2 regions of the Marinobacterium aestuariivivens genome follow, and region 1 is predicted to be linked to the other one. Evidence: riboswitches for the same ligand, from Rfam matches in the RefSeq annotation. Region 1 holds a riboswitch; the other holds the start of a gene.

What was found. Region 1 has a riboswitch for cobalamin ahead of ACFQDL_RS25030 (CbtB domain-containing protein). Riboswitches for the same ligand answer to the same signal wherever they lie in the genome.
Region 2: it holds a riboswitch for cobalamin, as region 1 does, so the genes downstream of both, btuB (TonB-dependent vitamin B12 receptor) here and ACFQDL_RS25030 (CbtB domain-containing protein) in region 1, are expected to answer to the same signal.

Annotation. Positions count from the first base shown of each region.
Region 1 is NZ_JBHSWE010000001.1:4,774,071-4,781,525, forward strand. Features, by position in the region: gene ACFQDL_RS25010 (Rossmann-fold NAD(P)-binding domain-containing protein) at 1-147, opposite strand, end outside; gene ACFQDL_RS25015 (hypothetical protein) at 144-413, opposite strand; gene ACFQDL_RS25020 (putative bifunctional diguanylate cyclase/phosphodiesterase) at 519-2,240, opposite strand; gene ACFQDL_RS25025 (hypothetical protein) at 2,680-2,859, shown strand; cobalamin riboswitch at 2,911-3,124, shown strand; gene ACFQDL_RS25030 (CbtB domain-containing protein) at 3,159-3,350, shown strand; gene ACFQDL_RS25035 (CbtA family protein) at 3,410-4,219, shown strand; partial or broken gene ACFQDL_RS25040 (ATP-binding protein) at 4,203-5,919, shown strand; partial or broken gene ACFQDL_RS25045 (cobyrinate a,c-diamide synthase) at 5,949-7,306, shown strand; partial or broken gene cobW (cobalamin biosynthesis protein CobW) at 7,297-7,455, shown strand, end outside.
Region 2 is NZ_JBHSWE010000001.1:3,950,950-3,958,404, reverse strand. Features, by position in the region: gene cobD (threonine-phosphate decarboxylase CobD) at 1-823, opposite strand, end outside; partial or broken gene cbiB (adenosylcobinamide-phosphate synthase CbiB) at 816-1,723, opposite strand; gene bluB (5,6-dimethylbenzimidazole synthase) at 1,778-2,422, opposite strand; gene cobO (cob(I)yrinic acid a,c-diamide adenosyltransferase) at 2,432-3,031, opposite strand; gene ACFQDL_RS20645 (hypothetical protein) at 3,028-3,612, opposite strand; gene btuB (TonB-dependent vitamin B12 receptor) at 3,606-5,441, opposite strand; cobalamin riboswitch at 5,576-5,812, opposite strand; gene ACFQDL_RS20635 (3-hydroxyacyl-CoA dehydrogenase NAD-binding domain-containing protein) at 5,945-7,455, opposite strand, start outside.

The DNA.
Region 1 (7,455 bases):
GACCGAATCGCCAACGGTACAGGCAAATACGCGGGTGCCGGGCGAGATGCAATGTCCGGCCGTGCTCAGCCTGCCCAGTGTGACCAGTTGGCTGGCCAGTTCCGGGGGCATGTTGGGACTCAGCGCAATCTCGACCGTCTGTGTCATTGTTGTTCTCCGATACTTTGCTGCAAGGATTGCCGATATCGACAGGCGGTCCCGACGCGGCCTGCATCCGCCTTTTGGAACCTGTCGAACGCATCATCGTTTATCCTGCGCTTGGGCAGTAGCGCCAGTGTATCGTCCGTGACTGGGCCAGCTTCCACCATGGCGGCGATTGCGTGAGGATGTACATCAAGGGCGCGCCGGATGTGTTGCTGCCTTATGCGTGCCAGGCCGTCGAAGGTGACGTCTTCACGCCGTTCGACGGTCACGGCCGGCACGCCCTGAATCTCGCGGACTGGCTGAAACTCGTGATGGTGCGAAGGGCGGCGCGCAGGTCGTGCTACACCGCTTAGGTGAAGGCCTTCCAGCGGCCGTTAAGGGGATGGGAAAGGCGAATCCGCCGCCAGTAGCGCGGTGATCTCGTCTTCAGGGGCCGGCCTGTAAAAGTAATAACCCTGTACCAGGTCGCAGCCTTCGTCCTCTAGGAAATCCAGCTGTTCGCGGGTCTCGACACCTTCCGCCACGACGCTGAGCTCGAGCTGTTTCGCCAGCGCGAGCACCGCGCGGACGATGGCGACGCTTTCGGCGTCGCCGGGAAGGTCGGTGACGAACGTCCTGTCGATCTTGAGGACATCGATCGGGAACCGCTTCAGGTAGCTCAGGCTCGAATAGCCGGTGCCGAAATCGTCGAGCGAAATAGAGATTCCGCAATCCTTCAATTTCTTAAGCAACTGCCGCGAGGTCTCCGGATCCTGCATCAGGGCCGTTTCGGTAATTTCGATCTCCAGGCAGTCGGGTGCAAGCTGCCGTTGCTCGAGCACCGCCATGACGTTTTCCACCAGGGTGCCCTGACTGAACTGAAAGGCCGAGAAGTTCACCGCCATCCGTGGTGGTGACGGCAAGCCGCTGTCCTGCCAGTGACGGGTCTGACTGCAAGCCTCCTCCAACGCCCAGTGGCCGAGCGGCAGTATCAGGCCCGTCTCTTCGGCTACAGGTATAAAGCGCGACGGTGTTATGCTGCCCTGCTGCGGATGCTGCCAGCGCATCAGCGCCTCGACGGCGACGATGCGACGGCTCGCCAATTCGATCTGGGGCTGGTAGGCGAGGGTCAGTTCATGGTTTTCGACCGCCAGTTCCAGGTCCTGCTCCAGTTTCAGTCGCGCGTCCCGCCGGGTGTGTATCTCGCCGGAGAACAGACGGCAGAGGCCACCGCCTTCCTCTTTGGCCTGATACATGGCCGAGGTGGCGTTTTGTTGCAGTTCCTCGGGTTGTTCGCCGTGGAGCGGGTACAGGCTGATGCCCAGGCTGGCACGCACAGGGAACGTATAGCCCGACAGCGTCACGGCCGGTGCAAGGGATCGCTGGATCCTTTGAAACGCCTGTATCAGCTCGAGGTTGGCGGTCAGTTTTGGCAGGATCACGGCGAACTCATCGCCGCCCAGGCGGGCCACCACATCGTGCTTGCCGGCGCCTTGCTGCAGCCGTTCGGCGACTATCTGCAGCAATCGGTCGCCGGCCGTGCGGCCGAGGCTTTCGTTAATCTTGCGAAACCGGTCCAGGTTAACGTGAACCAGGCCCAGACCATAGCCGGTCTCGGCGGCCATACGAATGAGCTGTTCGAGGCGGCGGAAATAGAACCCCCGATTGGGCAGAGCCGTGAGGTCATCGTAGTGCGTCATATAGTGTATTCGGCGCTCCGCCTTGCTACGCTCCCGCCGCGCTTCGGACTCCCGCAATTCGCGGGGTACGGCCGCCGACAGCCGCCTGAGGTTGTCCTTGAGGATGTAATCCTGGGCACCGGATCGCACCGCCTCGACGGCGCGCTCCTCGCCGATCGTGCCGGAGACGAAAATGAAAGGGAGATCCGGGGCCCATTGACGCACCTGTTGCAGCGCCTCGATTCCGTTGAACGACGGCATGGTGAAATCGGAAAACACGATCTGCCAGGATTGCTGCAGTGCTTCGGCCAGGTCCTGGCTGTTGTCGACGCAACGATAGATCGGCTCGTAGCCGCTGCGTCGCAGCTCCCGGACCAGGATCTGGACGGCGTCGTCTTCGTCCTCGATGATCAATGCCCTCAACGGTATCCTGTCCATGGTTCTTCCTCCTGTACCGACCTTCGCATGCCGTGCGCTCGAAAGCGGAATCTACGTCACTGGATAAACTTAGACCAGTGGCGGCGAATATAGAAACATTCTGTATGCATATTATTGGCGGCCAGTACATCCTGGCGGCACTATTCGCATCGGAGGCGCTCGGCCAGGGTGCCAAAACGGCATGGGACCGGTCGACGGCACCGCCGACCGGGGAGCCGGCCAACCCTCTGAAGATACTTTCGATACCAGCAGGCTTCGCTGAGAACGGGGGCTGCCGCTGGGAGATCATAGATGAGCAAACCGCATCACGCCTTCAGTGACTAAGAGGGTCGGAAGCTGTACTGCGCCATCTTCGAACGTCGCGACGTCCGCTCGCAGTTTCTGCCTGATCGTTACCCGCCTCGCCCGGACGCTCGTGCAGCCGGAGTCGACATCTCCGTTGGCCGACCTATGCCTCGGCTATGTCGGCGAACGCCTGGTACAGCCGGAGTTGCAAGCCAGGGGCTGGCGTGCGCGCTTGCCACTGAAGGAGCTGATGCACCACCCCGGCTGGCGTCAGGCGCCGGCGTCGGTACATCCGCTGACCGCCTGGCTGTCGTGCCGCCGGCAACGGAACTAGACCGCAAAAATGTGCGCCCACGGATTGCGTCTGCGGCGTTAATTGCTTTAGGATGCCCCGCTGTAGACAGGTGCCCCTCGGCGCGAGGGGATAATCGGGAAGTATGGTGCGGCCCCAGGCCTATCCCATCGCTGCCCCCGCAACGGTAATACATGAGTCGTCTGCGAATACCACTGGCGTACGCCGGGAAGGTGCAGGCAAAGGCGCGATTCCTGCGAGTCCGTCCTCATGGAGCCCGGAGACCGGCCTGTCATTTCATTCAATCCAGAGACGGTGCGGTGGGCACCGGGGGATATATCATGTCTGCTAATCTGTCTTCCTCCTCGGAGCGGGCTGCCCGTTCCGGTTCCAGGGCGTTTTCTCTGCTGCAGCAGGGCGCGGCCGTGCTGTTCGGTGTCGTGGTGCTCTATGCCGTTGGCTTCCTGCCGATGAGCGCGGCGCATAACGCGGCGCACGATACACGGCATGCGTTCGTGTTCCCCTGCCACTAACCCACAGACCGCTTTCTTCGTCGCAGTCGTCACTGCGCCGGGCTTTCGGCGTGGCGTCTGTGCGTTGCCAGAATTCGCTTTGGAGAGAAAACCATGTTCCGTTCCCTGGTGTTCGGCGCCTGTCTTATCGGCCTCGTGCTCGGGCTGACAACGACCGCGCTGCAGTCCGTTGGCGTAACCCCCATTCTGCTCGCCGCCGAGCAATACGAAGTCGACGAAGCCCCCTGTCGAGCGCGGTCGGTAGCGGCCACAGCCACGACCATTCGCATGGCGAGGCCGGCACCCATCAGCATGATGCAGAGGCCTGGGCCCCGGCCGACGGTGCCGAGCGCCTCTTCTACACCGCGGTGTCCAACGTCTGCGCCGGTATCGGTTTCAGCGCCATCCTGCTGGTGGTGATGAACCAGCTGCGTGAGCGCGGCCGGCTGCAGCTGTCGCCGGGCCGCGGCCTGGCCGTTGGCGTTGCGGCCTATCTCGCGGTCTTCGTCGCACCGTCGCTGGGGCTGCCGCCCGAGATTCCGGGTGCCTCGGCCGCGGCGCTCGAATCGCGCCAGCTGTGGTGGCTGGCGACCGTCATCCTGGCTTGTATCGGGCTTGCTCTGCTGATGCTGGCGAAAAGCTGGCGGCGACTGCTCGGGCTGCCGTTGCTGCTGCTGCCCCAGGCCTGGGTGCCGACGCACCAGGGGCCGCTGTTCGCCAATCCCGATCCGCAGGCCGTGGCGGCGCTGACGGCGCTGCATCGCGAGTTCATCCTGGCGTCGGGTTTGACCAACCTGGTGTTCTGGCTGCTGGCCGGCGTGCTCTGTGCCGTAGTGCTCAAGCGCAGTGTCACGGCCACGGGCGAGGGGACCGATGTCGCCGCTGCCTGAATTCCCCTTTGCCGCCGTGGTCGGCCAGAATGCGCTCAAGACCGCGTTGCTGCTCAATGCCGTCGATCCAGGGATTGGGGGCGTGCTGATCAGTGGGCCGCGGGGCAGCGCCAAGTCGACGCTGGCGCGGGCGCTGGCGGCGATCCTGCCCGATGAGCCCGGGGGCGTCGGCCTCCGTTCGTCAACCTGCCGCTCGGTGCCAGCGAGGACCGCCTGACCGGCAGCCTGGACCTGCAGCAGGTGCTGTCCGAACGCGAGGCGGTATTTCAGCCCGGGCTGCTGGCGAAAGCCGATGGCGGCGTGCTCTACGTCGACGAGGTCAACCTGCTGCCCGACACCCTGGTCGACCTGCTGCTCGACGCGGCCGCGCGCGGCGTCAACAGCGTCGAGCGCGACGGCATCAGCCATACCCACCCGGCACGCTTCAGCCTCATCGGCACCATGAATCCGGACGAGGGCGAGCTGCGGCCGCAGCTGCTCGACCGTTTCGGGCTGTGCCTGGAGCTGGGGGCGGCGGTCGGGATGCAGGAGCGCATCGCCATCGTGCGCCAGCGCGAGGTTTTCGAGCGCGACCCGGAAGCCTGCCTGGCGGAGCTCGAACCCGCCCAAGCCGCGCTGACGCGGCGCATCGAGCGGGCGCGGCGCGGTCTCGCGGATATCGCGGTGGCGACCTGGGTCTACGAGCATATCGCCACCGGCTGCGAGGCCGCCGGCGTCGAGGGCCTTCGTGCCGACGTCACCTGGCACCGGGTGGCGCGGGCCCACGCCGCCTGGCGCGGTGCGCAAAGCGTGGCGCGCGTGGACCTGGATGCCGTCGAGCCCTGGTGCTGGCGCACCGCCGCACCAGGGCCCCCGATTCTTCCGCGCCGCCGCCGGATCGCGACATCGACCGTGGCCCGGACGATAGCAGCGGCAATGCGTCCAACGAACCGAGCGCTGGCCGCGAATCCGCGGAGCAGGGACAGTGGGGCGCCATGGCCCCGCTGGCGCAGCAGTCGGTCAGTATGCAGGCGCCGGCGCTGCCCGCGCTTACCGGTGAACAAGGCGTGAAGCCGCTGCACGCGGCGCCATCCGCAGGAAGGCGCAAGGGCCGGCAGCGTGGCCTGCACCGGAGCCCGGGCGACAGCCGGCATCCGGACTGGTTCGCGACCCTGGCCGCCAACCGCGGCCATTGGCCCTGGTCACAGCTGCGTTTTCGAAAGGCCCGTCGCGGACAGCCGCTATTGCATCTGGTGCTGCTGGATACCTCAGGCTCCACCCTGGGACGACGCCTGCTGGGCCGTGCCAAGGGACTGGTGGACGATCTGGCGCGGCAGGCCTACGCCCTGCGCGAGCAGTTCGCGGTGCTCGGCTTCGGCAACGACGAAGTGACGCCGATCCTGGCGCGGCGGCGCGCGCCGAAGCAGATGCGACCGCTGCTCGACGGTATCGGCGGCGGCGGCGGGACGCCGATCCGCGCGGCGATCGAGCGGGCGGCGCGGCTGATCCGCCAGTGGCGGCGGTGCGAACCCGGCCTGCAGGTCCGCACCTACCTCGTGACCGACGGCCGTACCCGTGAATCCCTCGACGGCCTGCCGCCGCTCGACGACTGCGTGGTGATCGATACCGAGCAGTCCGCCGTCCGGCGCGGGCAGGGCGCGCGCATCGCACAGCAGCTGGGCGCGCTGTACCGGCCGCTGCCGCAGCTGGAGTTCGCATGAGCCACACCCGATATAACACGAAACAACCGATGCCGGAGGCTGCGACTTGCCCCGCGGTCTTTATCGCCGCGCCGGCGTCCGGGCAGGGCAAGACCACCGTCACGGCGGCGCTGGCCCGGCTGCTGCGCAACCGTGGCAAGCAGGTACGGGTGTTCAAGACCGGGCCGGACTACCTCGATCCGCAGGTGCTGGCGCAGGCCTCCGGCCAGCCGGTGGATCAGCTCGACCTCTGGATGGCGGGCGAGGCCTACTGCCGGCAGCGCCTGTACGAGGCGGCCCGCGAGGCCGACCTGATCCTGGTGGAAGGCGCCATGGGGCTGTTCGACGGCGAGCCGTCGAGCGCGGATCTCGCGGCGCGCTTCGGCCTGCCGATGGTCATCGTCATGGACGTCAAGGGCATGGCCCAGACCGCGGCGGCGCTGGTGGCGGGCCTGGCGGGATTTCGCGACGATATCCGCATCGCCGGGCTGATCGCCAACGCCTGCGGTTCGCAGCGCCACCGTGAGCTGATCGAAGCGGCACTGCCGGCCTCGGTGCCGATGCTGGCCGCGATGGCGCGCAACCCGGACCTGGCGCTGCCGGAGCGGCACCGGGGCTGGTGCAGGCCGACGAGATCCGCGACGACCTCGAAAACCGCTTCGAGGCCGGCGCCCGCGCGCTGCAGGCCGAGGGGCTGGACCAGGCCCTGCTGCAACTGTCGCCGGTGACCTTCGAGGCTGTCGACAGCGTTGCCGCCAAGACGCTGCCGTCGATGCAGGGTCGCGTTATCGGCGTGGCCCGGGATGCCGCCTTCAGCTTCATTTATCAGGCCAATCTTGACCTCCTCGAGCGCATGGGCGCGAGGGTTCGCTTCTTCTCGCCGCTCGCCGACCGCCATTTGCCAGCGTGCGATGCGCTCTGGCTGCCCGGTGGCTACCCGGAGCTGCACGCTGCGCGTCTGGCCGAGAACCAGACCCTGATGGACGCTATCCGCCGCTTTCACGCCGCCGGCAAGCCGATCCTCGCCGAGTGCGGCGGCATGCTCTACTGCCTCGACTCGCTTGCCGGTTACGACGAGCGCAGCCACCCGATGCTTGGGCTTTTACCGGGGCATGGCTGGATGCGCGGGCGCAGCGGTTGCCAGGGTATGCAGACCGCCGAGTTGCCGGAAGGGCCGGTGAGGGCGCACGCCCATCACCGCTCGGTGGCGGACGGCACCCCCGAACCCATCGCCCACGGCCGGCGCCAGCGCCACCCCGCGCCGGGCGAGGCGATCTACCGTGAAAGGCGCCTGACCGCGTCCTACCTGCACCTGTTTTTCCCCGACAACCCCGTCGCTGTGGCCCGCCTGCTGGGCGCTGAAACGGCGGCCGACATCCAGGCCAAGGAGGCTGACGCATGCAACTGAACAAGATTCCCGCCACGGTGGTGACCGGCTTTCTCGGCAGCGGCAAGACCACGCTGCTGGCCGGCATACTGCGCCAGGTCACTGGCAAGCGCATCGCGGTGATCGTCAACGAGTTCGGCGAGCAGGATATCGATTCCAGCCTGCTGCGC
Region 2 (7,455 bases), 820 kb from region 1:
GGCACCGGCTGCCGGTCTCGAGGCGGGTACGCGCCTGCTGCTGCCAGTCTTTGTCCAGCAGCGCCAAACGGGCCGCCTCGCGAGCCGGCCCGGCGATCGCCCAGGGCCCCAGCGCTTCATGCAAGCGGGACAGCAGTGCCGTCTCGGCCAGTACGAAACCGACCCGGATACCGGCCAGGCCGAAGAATTTGCCGACCGATCGCAGCACGATCAGCCCGGCCAGACCGCCCAGGGACGCCAGACTCCGCTCCGGCGTACTGTCGATAAAGGCCTCGTCGAGCACCAGCCAGCCGCCACGCGCCGCCATCCGGTGATGCCAGCCCAGCAACTCGTCGCGGCCGAAGCGCTCGCCACCGGGATTGCCCGGATGGATCAGCACCAGCACCTCGCAGTCCGGCAGCTCGGCCCGCAGCTGCTCGACCCGAAGTGCCTCGACCCTGTGCCCCGCGCGTCGCCAGCTTTCGGCATGCTCGCGATAGCCCGGTGCCATCACCGCCACGCGGCAAGGAGGCCTCAGCCGCGGCAACGCCTGGATCGCCGCCTGTGAGCCGGCCACCGGCAACAGCGCGTGGCAGCCATAATAGGTGCGGGCCGCGGCCTCCAGGCCATCGCCATCCTCCGGCAGCCGGGTCCAGCACGCCGCTGGCAGCGCCGGCACCGCAAAGCCACGGGGGTTGATTCCAGTGGAGAGGTCCAGCCAGTCTCCAAGTGGAATGCCGTACCGTGCCGAGGCTTCGCGCAAACGGCCGCCATGCTCAAGCATATCCGCCCGCATGCCCTGTTGGGCGGCCGTGCGCTGCGGCGGGCTTGCAGATTCATGCATATCCATTCCAGAGTTCATGCCCCGAGACCATCAGCGCCACCCCGAGCCAGAGCAGCAGGCTGTTGCGGACCAGTTTCAGTGCCCGCAGGATATCGGCCGCCTGCGGCTTGCAACCGGTGCCCAGCCAGGGTTTGGCTTTCCACTCGCCGCGGTAGCGGGTCGGCCCGCCCAGGCGTATGCCCAGGGCGCCGGCACCGGCCGCCATCACCGGGCCGCCATTGGGGGTCTCGCAACCCGCTGCCTGCTGCCGCCAGCAGCGCAATGCCTGGCGGGTGGGCCCCAGCAGCGCATAGCTGACCGCCGTCAAGCGGGCCGGCACCCAGTTCAGCAGATCGTCGAGCCGGGCAGCGGCCCAGCCAAAATGCCGATAGCGGGGGAACGATAACCCCAGCGTGCATCCAGCGTATTGGCAAGGCGATACAGCACCACGCCGGGCAGGCCGGCCAGCGCGAACCAGAACAGGGCACCGAAGACCGCATCAAGGCCGTTTTCCAGAATCGACTCGATCGTCGAACCTTCAATATCCATTGTTGCAGCGTCTCGACTCACTATTCTCGAAGCATATTCGCGGGCTTGAGGTTCGTTATGCTGTTGCAAGGCTACGACTACAGGTTGTGCATGATCGTGCAAACTGCGCAGCCCCAGCGCCCAATAGAGCCCGAGGAGCGACGCGCAACCATAGACCCAGGGCCACTGCCGCAACAACACGGCCAGGGCAACAGCGGGCCCGAGCAGCAGCAGCCAGGCGATGATGCCGTGCAGCCGCTGGCGCCAGGGCGGACTTTCACTGTCGCGAAAGCGGGCTTCCACCCGGTCCACCAGCCGGCCGAACCAGACCAGCGGATGCCAGCGTAACGGCGGTTCGCCCAGGCGCCAGTCCAGCGCACAGGCGGCTAGCATCAGCAGCGCCGTGTTCAAGGCGAACGACCTCCGGCTATCGTCTTCATCCGGGGATTATTGCCCCCAGCCGTCGGTAAACAGCAGTTCCGACAGCGGGCGCGGCTCGGCCCAGCCCTGCTGCTGCAGCATCGGCTTGCTGTAGAAGGCATCGACATGACCGAGACAAAGCACCGCGACCGGACGGCTGCCGCAGGGCATCCCGAGCAGCTCGGCCAGTGCCTGCGGATCGAACAGCGATACCCAGCCCAGGCCGAGCCCCTCGGCGCGGGCTGCGAGCCAGAGGTTCTGAATGGCGCAGGCCACCGATGCCAGGTCCATTTCCGGCAGCGTGCGGCGCCCGAATATATGATCCTCGCGCTTGTCCATCAGCGCCACCACCAGCAGTTCGCCGCACTCGCGCACGCCCTCCACCTTGAGGCGCAGGAATTCTGCCTCCCGCTCCCCCAGCGCCTGCGCAGTCCTCTCACGTTCCTGCTCCACCAGCGCAGCAATTCCTGCCCGCTTGCCGGCATCGAGGATGCGGACAAAGCGCCAGGGCTGCATCAGCCCGACGCTCGGTGCGCAGTGAGCCGCCTCCAGAAGCCGGGCCAGCACCTCGGGATCGACCGGGTGGGGCCTGAAATGCCGCATATCACGCCGCTCCCGAATCACCCGGTAAACCGCTTCGCGCTCCGCGTCACTGAAGACAAACTCCGTCATGTCCGGCGCCTACAGCTCGATGCCGGGCTGCGCCTTGATGCCGGCGCGAAAAGCGTGCTTGACGTCGCCCATCTCGGTCACCGTATCGGCCAGCTCGATCAGTTCCACCGGCGCGCCGCGACCGGTAATGACGACATTCTGCCGCTCGGGCCGGCGCTGAACCGCCTCGATCACCGTCTCCAGAGCCAGGTATCCGTATTTCAGTGCGATATTGAGCTCGTCGAGCACCACCAGGTTGATCGCCGGGTCGGCCAGCATTTCGCGGGCGATATCGAAGGCGGCTTCGGCGGCGCGCTTATCCCGCTCCCGGTCCTGGGTTTCCCAGGTGAAGCCTTCACCCATGACGTGGTAGCGCACACCCGGCAACCGGCGGAAGAATGCCTCTTCGCCAGTGCTGAAGGCCCCCTTGATGAACTGCACCACCCCGACCTGCTGGCCGTGGCCGAGGGCCCGGGCCACCATGCCGAAGGCCGAGCTGCTCTTGCCCTTGCCGTTGCCGGTCAGCACCAGCACGATGCCGCGCACCGTTTCGGCACGGGCGATGGCCTTGTCGACCACCGCTTTCTTGCGCTGCATTCTCGCCTTGTGGCGCTCCTGCCGATCGTTCATGTCTTTGTCTCCGTGGAGCCGGTGGTTTTCAGACCAAGCGCAGCCAGAGTGGCGGCATGCAGCAGCGCGGCGGTGCCGATGTAGAACGCCAGGGATTCGAGGCTGCGCGGCCCGTAGCGCAACAGGCGCAGACCGAACTCCGCCAGCGTCGGGTCGGCGTAACGCCCCGAGAAGAAGTAGAAGCTGCCACTGGAGATCAGCTGACAGAGGCTGGAGGCCACCAGCACCGCCAGCGAAAGCGGCACCAGGGTCGCCAACTGCGGCCGGTATCGGCGGGCGAACCACTGGCCGCCGAGCCAGAGCGAACCGTAGGCCGGCAGCAGCATCGGGTAGGCGGCGCTGACGCAGAAGTCGGAGACGCCCTGGAAGCCGATAGCCACGAAATCCAGCAGCACCGCCTCGACCATCAGCGCCGGGAAGGCCCATTTAGAACGCAGGTAGAAACCGGCCAGGAAGAAGACCGCCCAGGAGGCGCTCGGCAGATTTTCGAGACTGGCGAAGTGGTGCCCGCGGCTCGCGAGCATCAGCAGCGCCAGCCCCAGGCCCAGACCTAGCTGGGCGCGGGAACTGAGTTTCAGCATGGTGACAGTCCTTTAGCGGGGGCGTAGCTGAGGGTGGCGTAGAAGCTGCGACCCTCCTGCTCGTAGAAAGAGGCCGTCTCGTAGTCCCGGTCGAACAGATTGACGGCCCTGGCACCGAGCGTCCAGTCGGCGGCAAAGCGGTAGCTGGCGCGCAGGTCCAGGGTCGCATAACCGTCCAGCTCGCGGCTGTTCGCCAGGTCGTCGTAGCGCTTGCCCACGGCATGGACGCTGGCGCCGACGCCGTAGCGGCCGAAATCGCGATCGAGGTCGAGCTGCAGACTCTGCCTGGCACGCCGCGGCAGGCGGTTGCCGGTATCCCGGTCCTCGGGGTCGAGCAGCGTCAGATTGCCGTTCAGGTCCCAGTCGCCGAGCGGCTGCTGCAGCACCAGCTCCAGCCCGCGGATCCGGGCGGATTCGACGTTCGCCGGCGCCATGATGGAAGCATCGAAGGCGATCAGGTCGTCGATCCGGGTTTCGTAGAGGTTCAGCGCCCAGTTGCCCTGGCCGAGCGGCGCCGCGATACCGAACTCCAGGGTTTCGGACTCCTCCGGCGCCAGATCGGGGTTGCCGAAGAAGGGGAAGTAGAGCTCGTTGAAACTCGGTGCCTTGAAGGCCGTGCCGTAACTGGCCGTCAGCCGTACCCCGTATGCGGTGTCGTAGCCCCAGGCCAGACTGCCGGTGCCCTGGCTGCCGAACTGCTCGTTGTCGTCATGGCGCAACGCGGCGATCAGCTCGTGGCGGCCCAGCATGAACTGGTACTGGGCGAAAGCGCCGCTGTTGTCACGCTCGGTGACGTCGAAGTCTTCGGTGCTGCTGACTTCGTCGTGCTGAAAATCGAGCCCCAGCGTCAGCAGCGCAGTGCTGCCGACGGCGATATCGTTCTGCCAGCTGACGCTGTCGCGGCGGGTATCGAAGCGGCTGCTGAAGTCGCCGTCCTTGAAGTTGTCGGACTCGTCCCAGCTGCGGCCGAGCTGCAGACGGGTCTGCCAATGCTCGCTCAGGGCGCTGTCGAGACTGACTCCGAGCACCTGCTGCCCGGACTCGGACTCGTTCTGGAAGTTGCCGTCGAATTCGGAGTCGCCCTCGGTGCGCAGCCAGTTGAAGGCAACTTCGGTATCGTCGCTCAGCCGGCGCCCGGCCCGCAGCGAGGCCGCCCGGTTGCGGTAGCCGTCCCTGTCCGGCTCGTCGGCGAAACAGCCGGCGAAGGCCGTCGCGGCGGCCGGATCACAGGCATTGATCCCTTCGGTGTTCAGGGCACTGAAGCCGGCGTTGAACCAGCCCGCCTCGCCGCCGGCAGACAGCCCGAAATCGCCGCTCCGGGTCTGGTGGGAGCCCAGGGTGACACTGGCCCTGGGTCTGAGCTCGCCCTGCCCCTTGCGGGTGAAGATCTGGATCACCCCGCCAATGGCTTCGGAGCCGTACAGGCTCGAACGGGGACCGCGCACGATCTCGATGCGCTCGATCTGGCTCAGAGGCAGGTCCTGGAAAGCGGTGGTGCCGGCGGTGGCGGAGCCGACCTTGATTCCGTCGATCAGTACCAGCACGTGATCGGAATTGGTGCCGCGCAGAAAGACGGAGGTGGCCTTTCCGGGCCCGCCGTTGTTGGACAGGGCCAGTCCCGGTACACCACGCAGTAGCTCCGGCAGCAGTTGCGCCTGGCTGCGCTCGATATCGTTGCGACTAATGACGGTAACCGAGGCCAGAGTTTGATCGGCGGTCTGGGCGGTTCGGGTCGCGGTCACGATGACCGGACTCAGGGTGGTCGCGGCCGCGGCCTGGCAGGCGGCAGACCCCAGCAGCACGGCGGCTGAAAGCGTGGTGTTCTTCATTTTGATGACGATCCTTCCCGTGCTCACCCGCACGGCAACAGAAAAAGGGTCGACGAGGGAAGGGATCGAATGGACGGCACAGGGCACCGGCGAAACCGGTCCCTCAATGCGCCGCTCGGAAGCCCTCCGCTTCGCCGGCAGAAACGCTTGTGGCCGGTCTCCGGACTCACGAGCGGACAGCCCCGAAAGCTGTCCCGATGCAGCACCTTCCCATGACCGTTTTTCAATGGGCCACAGTGGCATTTCGCTGAATCGAATCTCGTCTACCGTTGCGGGGGCAGTGTCGGCATTGCCTGTCGATCGCAGGCGCACCGACTTCCCGATTAAACCCGGGCGCAGGGCGCAGGGGTACCAGAAGCAGGCGCGCATTGTAGAGGCGCCTGGGCTGGAAAGCAAAGGGGGAGACGTAGGGTGCCGGTGAACGGAGTGAACCGCACCGATATGAAGTCGGTGCGGTTCGCGTTGCTCACCAGCACCCTACGGTGCCGCGATCAATGCAGGGGTCAGTCGAAAAAGGTTTCGCCCTTCCCGGCCCGCTGGCGCAGGCCGTCGGTCACCCGGTAGAGCGGGCCGCTGCCGGCATGACGCTCGACCCGCTCGCAGAAGGTCTGCAGGCCCAGGCTGTCGATATAGCGCAGCGCACCGCCTCGGAAGCGCGGGAAGCCCAGCCCCAGGATCAGCCCCATATCGACTTCGGCGGCCGTTTCGGCAATGCCGTCCTCGAGACAGCGTACCGCCTCCAGGCACATCGGGATCATCATCCGGTCAAGGATATCCTGGTCGCTCAGTTCCACCGCCGGCCCCTTCGCCGCATCGATCAGTTGCTGCGCCTGCGCGGAGGGTTCGCGGGTACGGCGTCCGCTTTCGTCGACGCCGTAGGCGTAGAAACCGCGTCCGCTCTTCTGCCCCAGACTGCCGGCTTGGACCAGGTGGTCGGCGATGCAGGGTCCATCATGACCCATGCGCTCAGGGAAACCCTCGATCATCACCCGGTCGGCATGGACGCAGGTATCGAGGCCGATCACATCCATCAGGTAGGCAGGCCCCATCGGCCAGCCGAAGCCCTCCATCACCCGGTCGATGCGCTGGTAGTCGACGCCGTCCAGCAGCAGGCGGTTGAAACCGTTGAAATAGGGGAACAGGATACGGTTGACCAGAAAGCCCGGGCAGTCGTTGACGACAATCGGGGTCTTGCCCATCGACAGTGCACCGGCCACCGCGGTCGCCAGGGTCTCTTCGCTGGTTTCACGGCCACGGATCACCTCCACCAGCGGCATCAGATGCACCGGGTTGAAGAAGTGCATGCCACAGAACTGCTGCGGCCGCTGCAGACTTTTCGCCAGGCGGTCGATCGAAATGGTGGAAGTATTGGAGGTCAGGATCGCGCCGGGCTCGAGAGCCCGTTCGACATCGGCCAGCACACCGGCCTTGATTGCAGCGTTCTCGACCACCGCCTCGACCACCAGGTCGACCTGGTCGAAACCGTCGTATTCCAGCGTCGGCTCGATCGCAGCCAGCACCTTTTCCTTGCCGGCCTGATCCAGACGCCCCTTCTCGACCTGGCGGTCGAGCAGCTTGCCGGCGGTCTTCAGTCCAAGTTCGAGCGCTTCGTCACGAATATCCTTCATCAGCACCGGCGTGCCGGTGCTGGCCGATTGAAAGGCGATGCCGCCGCCCATGATGCCGGCACCGAGCACTCCGACCCGGCTGACGGCACGGGCCTGCTGCTGCGCCTGTTTCGCCTTGCGCTTGAGCACCTGGTCATTGAGGAAAAGTCCGACCAGGCTGCGAGCCGAGTCGCGCTGGAGCAACTCGATAAAGGCGTTGCGCTCTTCGGCCAGGGCGTCCCGGAACGGCAGCGTGATATGCCTCAGGATCAGCGCCAGCGCCGTCGGACCCGCTTCAAAATTCGGATTCAATCCGGTACCGAACTGCTGTTCCAGCGCCGCCAGCTGCTGGTGCAGTGCATCGCTGGCCACCAGCGGATCCTGCTTGCGGGCGCGGATGGCGCGCA